Regions from separate parts of the Halalkalibacillus sediminis genome, predicted to be linked through region 2. Evidence: predicted binding sites of a transcription regulator. Region 2 holds the regulator's gene; the other holds the start of a gene.
What was found. Region 2 encodes LexA, which represses DNA repair genes until DNA is damaged. Its sites were predicted from a motif close to CGAACATATGTTCG; they were not measured.

Region 1 (4,833 bases), 420 kb from region 2:
GACTTTTTCTTGCGGACCGAAGCTGGCTTAACTTTGCGTGCTACAGGCGACAATCAGACAATGGTCAAAAGCTTCTCTGCTAATACAAACATCTACATCATATTAGGGATTGGGTTATCAAACGCCCTGGTAGCTTTAAGTGGCGCATTAATTACTCAACATAACGGATTTGCGGATGTGAATTTAGGTGTAGGAATGATCATTATTGGTTTAGCCTCTGTTATTATCGGTGAAGTTCTTTTTGGAAAAGACAAGGTCGTTCGAATGACATTAGCGGTCATTCTAGGCGCGATTACCTATCGTGTGATTTATTCCTTAGCGCTACGGATTGACTTTCTAGAACCGAGTGATATGAAGTTGATCACGGCCATTATCGTAATCACAGCGTTGGTTTTACCGAATTGGTTCCACCAAAATAATGCAAAGAAACAATTCAAAAAATCAAAAGAAGCTTCTCAAAAGCGCGGGAATGTAAAGAAAGGAGGAGTTTCTATTGCTTCAACTGAATCAAGTTCATAAAACGTTTTATCCAAACACTCCAGATGAACGGCAAGCACTGGTCGATATTACCCAAGTTTTGAATGAAGGAGACTTTGTTTCGATTATCGGAAGTAACGGTGCTGGTAAGTCGACATTGTTGAATACACTCGCAGGTTCTATTATTCCTGATGAAGGTGATGTGTGGATTGATGAACGGAACGTAACCACATTGACTGAAGAAAAACGGGCGAAATACCTTGGAAGAGTATTTCAGAACCCTATGGCAGGGACTGCACCTCACATGACAATCGAAGAAAATATGATGATTGCATTTGGTCGGACGAAACGTCGAAGTATTTTCAGTGGGGTGACGAAGCAAGTGCGTGAACGATTTCAAGACCATTTATCGACATTAGAGATCGGTTTAGAGAATCGTTTGACCTCGAAAGTGGGATTACTTTCAGGTGGGGAGCGCCAGGCACTTTCCCTGTTGATGGCAACCTTTACTGAGCCTCGAATTTTATTGTTGGATGAACACACTGCAGCTCTCGATCCTTCAAAAGAAGAATTGATTTTGAAACTGACGCGAGAATTAGTTGAAAAACATTCTTTGACTACTGTTATGGTTACCCACCAAATGGAGCAAGCGATCGACTTCGGAAATCGATTATGGATGATGGATGAAGGGCAGATCATCTTTGAAGCGAACGATGAAGAAAAAGACAATTTAAGTGTTTCTGATTTGTTAAAAGCATTTCAAGATATTCGAGGCAAGAAAATGGCAAATGATCGGGCGTTGTTGAATTGATTGTTTGCTGACGTCACATATGATCTTGGTTTCACTACAGGTCAATAAATTATGAAAACCACCAATAGTTGGTGGTTTTCATTTTTATCCAGTTGGTAAAATCTCCGTATCAATTCCCCTATTTGAAAAAATTCTACAAAAAAACAAAATAAATGGTAATTTCAATTATTCGCTCGATTTTTGTTAAATTCATTCAAAATCAGTCACATTTCATCGATTTTTAGGGTCAATAACGTCTTTTCGACAATTTTACAAATGATTTGAATTTTCATATACTTTTTTCAAGTTGTCGTCGACCAATTTCATTGTAGGAGTGATTTGTATTGGATATATTAAAGGACCCAAAGATCACAGCACTAACCATGGCTGTAACACCTCATGTAGTTTCAGGTGATGTATATGGATCATATGTTTTGGAGAAAAATGGTGAGTATCTATGCGAAATCCCTCCTAAGCAATTGATGGATAAAGGGTGTCGGTATTTTGGCTCCAGTTTGAAAGGAAGGTTGGATGGAACACGTGAAGTTTTTGGTATCACTCGAAAAGCTCCAATTTCTCTTGATCCGATGAGCGGAATCTTTTTCCTCCCTACGACCTCTCCGCATTCTTCTGACTGTATCTGGATTGCCCACGGTCATGTTCACTCTTTAGAAAAACTAGAATCCAAACAGACACGCATTCATTTTGAAGGAGGAAAAGAACTAACAGTAGATTCTTCATTCACTTCTTTAACCAATCAGATTCAGCGTACAGCACAGTTCCGTCATTTAATGCTAGACCGCATCACAAAGCATCAGAGAGAGGTGGAGTTGGCTTCTTCATAGCTGAAAACATGAGCTCATATAAAATGTGCTCGACCTTCTTTCTGACGGCTGGATTAAAATACCGTCTTTCTTCCTCATATCCATTCGCGATAAATAAATAAGTTGAAAAAGTGTCGTTCTTTTGGACAAAAACAACATCAATTTTATCATGTGCCATCTTTTTTCGAAGCTCACGTCGTTCATTTTTTGCGACATGATCCATTTTTCTCAAAAGTTCCAGATAAGGTTCTTTTATTTTGAATGGGCCGGACTCGATTTGACGAATATCTTTACCAAGAACGACGATAGCCATGGAAAGAAACAAGAATCGTGATGCCACTTGAATTTCCTCTTCTTTTAGGTTTCTCATTTGTACCCCTCCACTTAATCGAACGTGTGTTCTATTATAGAATGTGCCCCACTCATTTGCAAGTCTTTTCTTTCACACGACAAAAAAGTATGCAAAGCAATCTTTTTTTTATAAAATAGAGGTAGAGAAATAAAGATAGGAGTAATTGGATGGGTCAGGATGTATCGAACTTAGAAGAATTGGAAGAGTTATTACAGGACAATGTTGTAGGTGAATTCATCATTAGGTTGTTGGAGTTTTACGGTAGCTTCGGTATTATTCCGGGATTTGCATTCCCTTTTATTGAAGCCTTCCTTTCCTTTTTACCTGTAATTGTTTTTATTATGGCAAATTCAATTGTATATGGCCTAGAATTAGGTTTTTTATTATCGTGGGCAGGTGCTTCGGCTGGTGCGATTGTGTTCTTTATTATCATACGAAAAATGATTCGCTTCAGGTGGGTAAGGAAAATCCAACATCAGAAACAAGTGCGCAGGGTTACCGCATGGTTTGACCGACATGGTTTCGGACCATTATTTCTGTTGCTTTGTTTCCCTTTTTCGCCGTCTGCATTGATCAATATCGTGGCTGCATTTTCAAAAATCCCCTTAAAGCAGTTCATGTTAGCTGTGCTCTTAGGTAAAGCCGTCATGGTCTTTTCTGTATCATATGTGGGAGAAAGCCTTGCTTCATTTGCTCAAAATCCCACGAAGACAATTGTCGTCGGTATCTGTATCGGATTGTTCTGGATGGTTGGGAAGTATGTTGAAAAGCGGATTCAATCAAATGCTGAGCAAGGCGAGCACCCGAATAATAAAGGCTGATGATCAAAAACATCAGCTTTTTCGCGAGGAATGAAAGTATAGAAATTTGGCGCATAATTGTCTAGCACCATTACCCAGAGAGCTAGTGGCTTTTTTCATCTATCAATGATTAGCCAACACGGTTTAATACTTTACCGGGTTTCTTTTATCACGGTTGATGAGTTCCTGTCACTAGCTTTCTAAAAGGGTCTTTGCGCTTTTCTTATTTAACTGGAGGGTGATTTATGGGTTTACAATTTATATTAGGGCGAGCAGGCTCAAACTTGAGTACATATTGTTTGGAAGATATTGAATCATCTTTGAAGAAGGATCCTACGGGTGATCCTATTTTTTATATTGTCCCTGACCAAATGGCCTTTCAGCAAGAGTATGATTTGTTAAGGAAAAGCGATCTATCAGGCTCAACGAGGGCTCAAGTGTTCAGTTTTTCAAGGCTAGCGTGGTATATCTTTCATGAAGTGGGTGGCGGTACTAAGCCATTCATCTCAAGCACTGGTATTCAGATGATGCTAAGGAAACTGTCGGAACAACATAAGGACTCTCTATCGACTTTTCAAAAAGCTCTTGAAAAACAAGGGTTCATCGAACAATTGGAAGCGATGATCACTGAGCTCAAACGTTATCGTATAACTCCTGACGTGCTTGATCGTATTGTGGATGAAATGCAAGATTTTCAGCATCTGAATGCGAACGAAAAAGCATTGCAGCAGAAACTTGAAGATTTATTGCTCATTTTTCAACACTTAGAGGAACAATTGAAGGGTCATTATATTGATAGTGAAGATCAATTGGAGATGATGGTTGAGAAGATAGAAGAAAGTAATGTCTTAAACGGTGCCACTATTTATATTGATGGGTTCCACCGTTTTACACCGCAAGAGTTTTTTGTGATTGAAGCTTTCATGAGGAATGCTAAAGATGTAAAGATTGCTCTGACTTATGATGAAGCATCGAATCAAAATAATCAACTCGATTTATTTTATCAAACGAAAACTACTTATGAGACGCTTAAAGAAATAGCTAAACAATCTTCAATAGTCGAGTATCCACCTATGAAACGCTATCCAGATGAGCAACTACAGCAGGAAGCCTTTCAGCATTTAGAACGACATTTTGAGACGCATCCTGTCCCTGTTTATGGAAAAGATGCCCCTGTAGATATAGTCGAAGCCGTCCATCCCCGAGCTGAGGTTGAACGGACAGCGCAAGAGATTATACGCCTAGTTCGAGATGAAGGGTTTCGTTACCGAGAGATTGCCTTGCTAATTCGAGAGTCGAATACGTATCATGATTTGATTGAGACTATCTTTGAAGATTATAATATCCCTCTATTCATAGATGAAAAGAAAACGATGTTGAATCATCCATTTATAGAGTTAATAAGAACTGGTCTTGAGGTAGTAGAAAGTAATTGGCGATATGATGCCATTTTTCGTTTACTTAAGACTGGATTCATCCGACCAAGCGACGAAACCTATCCATTAGATGAGGAAGCAATTGATACATTAGAAAACTATGTGTTGGAGTATGGGATCCGTCGAAAAGATCAGTGGCTTTCAGAAAAAACAT
Region 2 (4,833 bases):
GGTAGTCCTTGTCTTGTTAAGACGAGAGCTGTCGGTTGGTCTTCTGATTTTAAAGAAAGTTTCCAAGCAGCTTTCGTTTCATTAGCATCCGCCGGACGGATTAATGATAGTCCAGGCATTGCACGTAAAGAAGGAAGCTGTTCAATTGGCTCGTGTGTTGGGCCATCTTCACCGACTGCAATTGAATCATGTGTAAATACATAAGTCACAGGCGTTTGCATAAGAGATGACAAACGAAGTGCCGGACGCAAGTAATCACTGAATACGAAGAAAGTACCACCATATACTTTAAGTCCACCATGTAGAGCCATACCGTTCATCGCACAAGCCATAGCGAATTCACGTACACCAAACCATACATTTCTACCACTGTAGTCCGGATATTTGAAGTCTTCTTCTTCTTTAATCGCTGTCTTGTTCGATCCAGCAAGGTCAGCACTACCGCCGAATAAATTAGGAATTTGTTTAGATAGAGCGTTTAACACTTCACCAGAAGCTGCACGTGTTGCTAATGCATCTGAATTCTCGTCATATGACGGCAATACAGCATCCCAATTTGCAGGAAGTTGCCCACTCAATGCTTGTTCAAATTCTTCTGCAAGTTCTGGATAATGTTGTTTATACTCTTCAACAAGTGCTTTCCACTCTTTCTCAACGTTTTGTCCGCGAGTTTTCACTTTTGAATCGAAGTCTTTTTGAACTTCTTCTGGTACATGGAATGGTTCATGAGTCCACTTGTAATGTTCCTTGGCAAGTTTCATTTCATCTTCACCAAGAGGAGCACCGTGCGCGTCAGATTTTCCTGACTTGTTTGGAGAACCATAACCAATAACGGTTTTTACTTCGATCATTGTCGGTTGCTCGGTGTTCGCCTTCGCGTCTACCAATGCTTTTTCAATCGCTTCAGTATCGTTACCATCTTCTACTCGGATGACTTGCCAACCATAGGCACGATAACGGTCCTCTACACTCTCAGAGAACGATCGATCTAAATCACCGTCGAGAGAAATATCATTTGAATCATACATTACAATCAGTTTTCCAAGCTTTAGATGACCTGCAAGTGAAGCTGATTCTTGAGAAACACCTTCCATTAAGTCACCATCACCACAGATGCTATAAGTGTAATGATCAACTACATTATAGTTATCCTTGTTGAACTTACCAGCCATGAAGCGTTCAGCCATAGCCATTCCTGTTGCCATTGCTAAACCTTGTCCAAGCGGGCCAGTTGTGGCTTCTACACCATCAGTATGTCCTACTTCTGGGTGTCCGGGTGTTTTTGAACCCCATTGACGAAAGTTTTTCAAATCATCCATTGATACATTATAGCCAGATAAATGCAGTAATGAATAAAGAAGCATCGATCCATGCCCTGCTGATAAAACAAAACGGTCTCGGTTGAACCATGAAGAATTTTTAGGATTGTGGTTCATGATTTTACTCCAAAGAGTATAAGCCATTGGAGCTGCCCCCATCGGCATACCAGGATGACCTGAACTTGCTTTTTCTACTGCATCGATCGTTAATGTACGGATTGTATTAATCGATAGTTGTTCTACTGAATTACTCATTGATTAGTCTCCTTCCTTCTTTCGACAAAACTCTTTTTTATCATTCATTATTAAGTTAATTCCGATACATTTTTCTATAACCCTTCATGTATCTTCAAAAACTCCTCTTAAAGTATAACAAAAAAGCATACAGAATATCTGCATGCAACTAATGTTTTTTGTCATTTTCTTTTTCTTGTTTCAGCTTTTCAGGTGTTACATCTGTACCTTCAGGATCAACGACCTTTACTGACTTCAACTGGTTGCGGAATGAACTCCTTAAGGACTGAAGATATTCTTCGCGAAGATTCTTCTGTTCCTCACGCTCTTTGTCTGTCAGGCCTTCTTTTTTTGATTTATTGGCTAGCGCATTTATACGTTCAATTTTACCTTCTGATAACATAAAAATATTCACCCTTTCTATCCTTGGACTATTGTATCGTTTCAGTAGACGAATCTCAAGAAATTCAACATTTACTACGAACGAATGTTTGCTTTTGTATTTATAGATTGCTATAATTAGTATATTCAGAGTACGTGCAACTTGATTGTCGAATTAAAATTTGGGGTGAAACGATGAAAAAACTATCGAAAAGACAAAAGCAGATATTCGAATTTATCAATGATGAAGTAAAAGCCAAAGGATATCCACCTTCAGTTAGAGAAATCGCTGAAGCAGTTGGACTAGCTTCTAGTTCTACTGTCCATGGACACCTAGCACGTTTGGAAGAAAAGGGATTCATCAGACGGGACCCTACGAAGCCTAGAGCCATCGAAATCATGTACGATGATGGAGAAGCCGTTCATGAACGTGAAGCGATCTACGCTCCCCTAATTGGTAAAGTAACCGCGGGTGAACCAATTACAGCATTCGAAAATGTTGAAGAGTATCTTCCAATTCCAAACACTATTTCTGCTACTGAAGAAGATATTTTCGTGTTGACTGTACAGGGTGAAAGTATGATTGAAGCGGGTATCCATGATCAGGACTTAGTTATCGTAAGGAAACAAGCCACCGCTAATAACGGTGAAATCGTGGTCGCGATGACGGAAGAAGACGAAGCGACAGTGAAGCGTTTCTTCAAAGATGAAGACCGCTATCGATTAGAACCTGAAAATTCAACGATGGAACCTATCTTTTTAGATCGAGTCACGATCCTTGGTAAAGTCGTTGGCTTATTCAGAAATGTTCATTAGGAATATCAAAAGCTTGTAAGAGTAATTTCTTACAAGCTTTTTTTGTGTCCATTTAAGTTATAATTTTTACTAAGCGAAATGCCCGCCAATTTTCTTCGAGCGATCGACTGCAATACCACCAGAAGTGTAACTGCTGGCCCGCAAAATCGATGTAGCTCCATGCTTATCTTTTATTGCATCCATTACGCGGCCAATCTCGTCTTGTTTCCCACGGTCGTCAAAGAGTGCTAATTGAGTCGCAACGTCATCTTCCAAGTTAGTTAACGTCGCTGAAGCGCGGCGGATTTTACTTCTTCCATCATAGAAGCGATGGAACAAAGTCAAGCATACTTCATACATATCCATCGTTACGTTAGTAGGCGTATCAACTGACGTCGATCGACTGAAACCTCCCCCTACTTCTGAAGAATAACCAATCGACAGATGGATGGTCCGCCCGGCATAACCTCCTCTTCTCGCGCGCTTACATGCTTCTTCACACAAATCTAACAAACAGGCATAAATCTCTTCTTTTTCATAATCCCTAAGTAACGTAATACCATTACCGAAACCTTTTTGCTCGGTTTTGGTGAAATTTCCGGTGACTGGACTGAGATCAATTCCCCAGGCATGCCAATAAAGTTGTTCACCCATAATCCCGAACCTTTTTTGAAGATGCTTCAGTGGGTGCTTCGCCAGTTGACCAAGCGTCATGATCCCCATCTTGTTCAAGTTGCGCATCATTCGGCTACCAATTCCCCATATCTTTTCAACCGGAACCGGCCATAACAAACGTTCAACATCTTCATACCTACATTCCGCTATGCCGTCAGCTGCTTTCTTCGAATGAATATCCATCACGACTTTCGCAAGAAACTTATTGTCACCTATACCTAGGACACATTCAATGCCGAATTGATCCCGGATACGATTTTGAATCATATACGCAATTTCGTAAGGAGAACCATACAACCTACGAAGCCCATCAATCGTCACCCACAGTTCGTCAACTGAGTATACGTGAATCGCTTCTTTCGGAACGAGTGTCATCATCAGACGCGTGATTTCAAGCGACATTTCTACATAATCACCCATGTGAGCATTAGCGATGACAAGCTCAGGATCATGCATCGGCAACTCGAAGAAACGACTAACGTTACTGATACCGTGTTTCTTTTTTAAACGAGGTGAAGCCGCCAGCACAATACTACCTGGACGATCAGGATCACCGACTACTGCAAGTAAAGCCTGTTGCGGATCCAACCCTCTCTTTACGCACTCCACACTAGCGTAAAATGACCGCATATCAATGCATAAAACATCATGTCGAGGATAGCCAGAATAGTCCACTTTCAAAACTCCTTGTTGAAAAACTTTAATAAGAACATTTGTTCGTATTATATCACGGAGCTTAAAAATTTAGAAGTGGAAATTTAAGCTAATAGTCAAGTGAACATAAAAATTCCTCCTTCGTTGCAGACAAAGGAGGAAGTAACTCACCATATTCTTTTCGCTTTTTCTAATGCATTCAAGCTAATTAAATTTTTCTGCATTTGTGTAGGACAAATTCTATTATGTTTATTGATTTTCTCATTAATAACTACTACATCTTGTTCAGTTTCGCAAAAATGGACTAGTTCGGAAATTTCCTTTTGTAACTTAAGCCAAGGAGGGAGATAACCAGCATCCTTTGCTATTTTCTGAAAGTGTTGATATGTATCCATTTCTAAATAATCTTTAGACAGTGGTTCACCTTTTTCCTTTATACTATCTTTTTCTCCAGCTCCCTCTAAAATATCTCCTATTAAATCGTTGTACTTTCTATCCATTAAGGCACCTCCTGTCTATAAAAAAACCTAATTTGTAGAGCAATTTAATCCTTAATTAGATTATTCCACTTCTTCAACTTTTTTAGTGACCCTTTGAGGGATAGTAGAGTCTTCTTGTCCGGTTGATTTATCATAAGTTACAATCACCTTATCCTCCACCATTACACTCTTATATTCTTCATTAGTAACTTGGTAATAAACAAGATCTTTATCATTCTCTAACAACTCATTTATTACCACGTCTTTGTTTTCATCTAACACCTTTGTATTATTTA

Region 1: CEY16_RS00670 (YhjD family protein) is a predicted target of LexA. The motif match lies at 2,481-2,494, and genes of this name have one in related genera.

Annotation. Positions count from the first base shown of each region.
Region 1 is NZ_PJNH01000001.1:121,749-126,581, forward strand. Features, by position in the region: gene CEY16_RS00655 (ABC transporter permease) at 1-519, shown strand, start outside; gene CEY16_RS00660 (ABC transporter ATP-binding protein) at 494-1,288, shown strand; gene CEY16_RS00665 (competence protein ComK) at 1,612-2,112, shown strand; gene CEY16_RS00670 (YhjD family protein) at 2,072-2,461, opposite strand; gene CEY16_RS00675 (TVP38/TMEM64 family protein) at 2,611-3,264, shown strand; gene addB (helicase-exonuclease AddAB subunit AddB) at 3,489-4,833, shown strand, end outside.
Region 2 is NZ_PJNH01000001.1:540,362-545,194, reverse strand. Features, by position in the region: gene tkt (transketolase) at 1-1,574, opposite strand, end outside; gene CEY16_RS02830 (DUF896 domain-containing protein) at 1,723-1,956, opposite strand; gene lexA (transcriptional repressor LexA) at 2,130-2,750, shown strand; gene CEY16_RS02820 (DNA polymerase IV) at 2,820-4,079, opposite strand; gene CEY16_RS02815 (DnaJ family domain-containing protein) at 4,226-4,558, opposite strand; gene CEY16_RS02810 (hypothetical protein) at 4,619-4,833, opposite strand, start outside.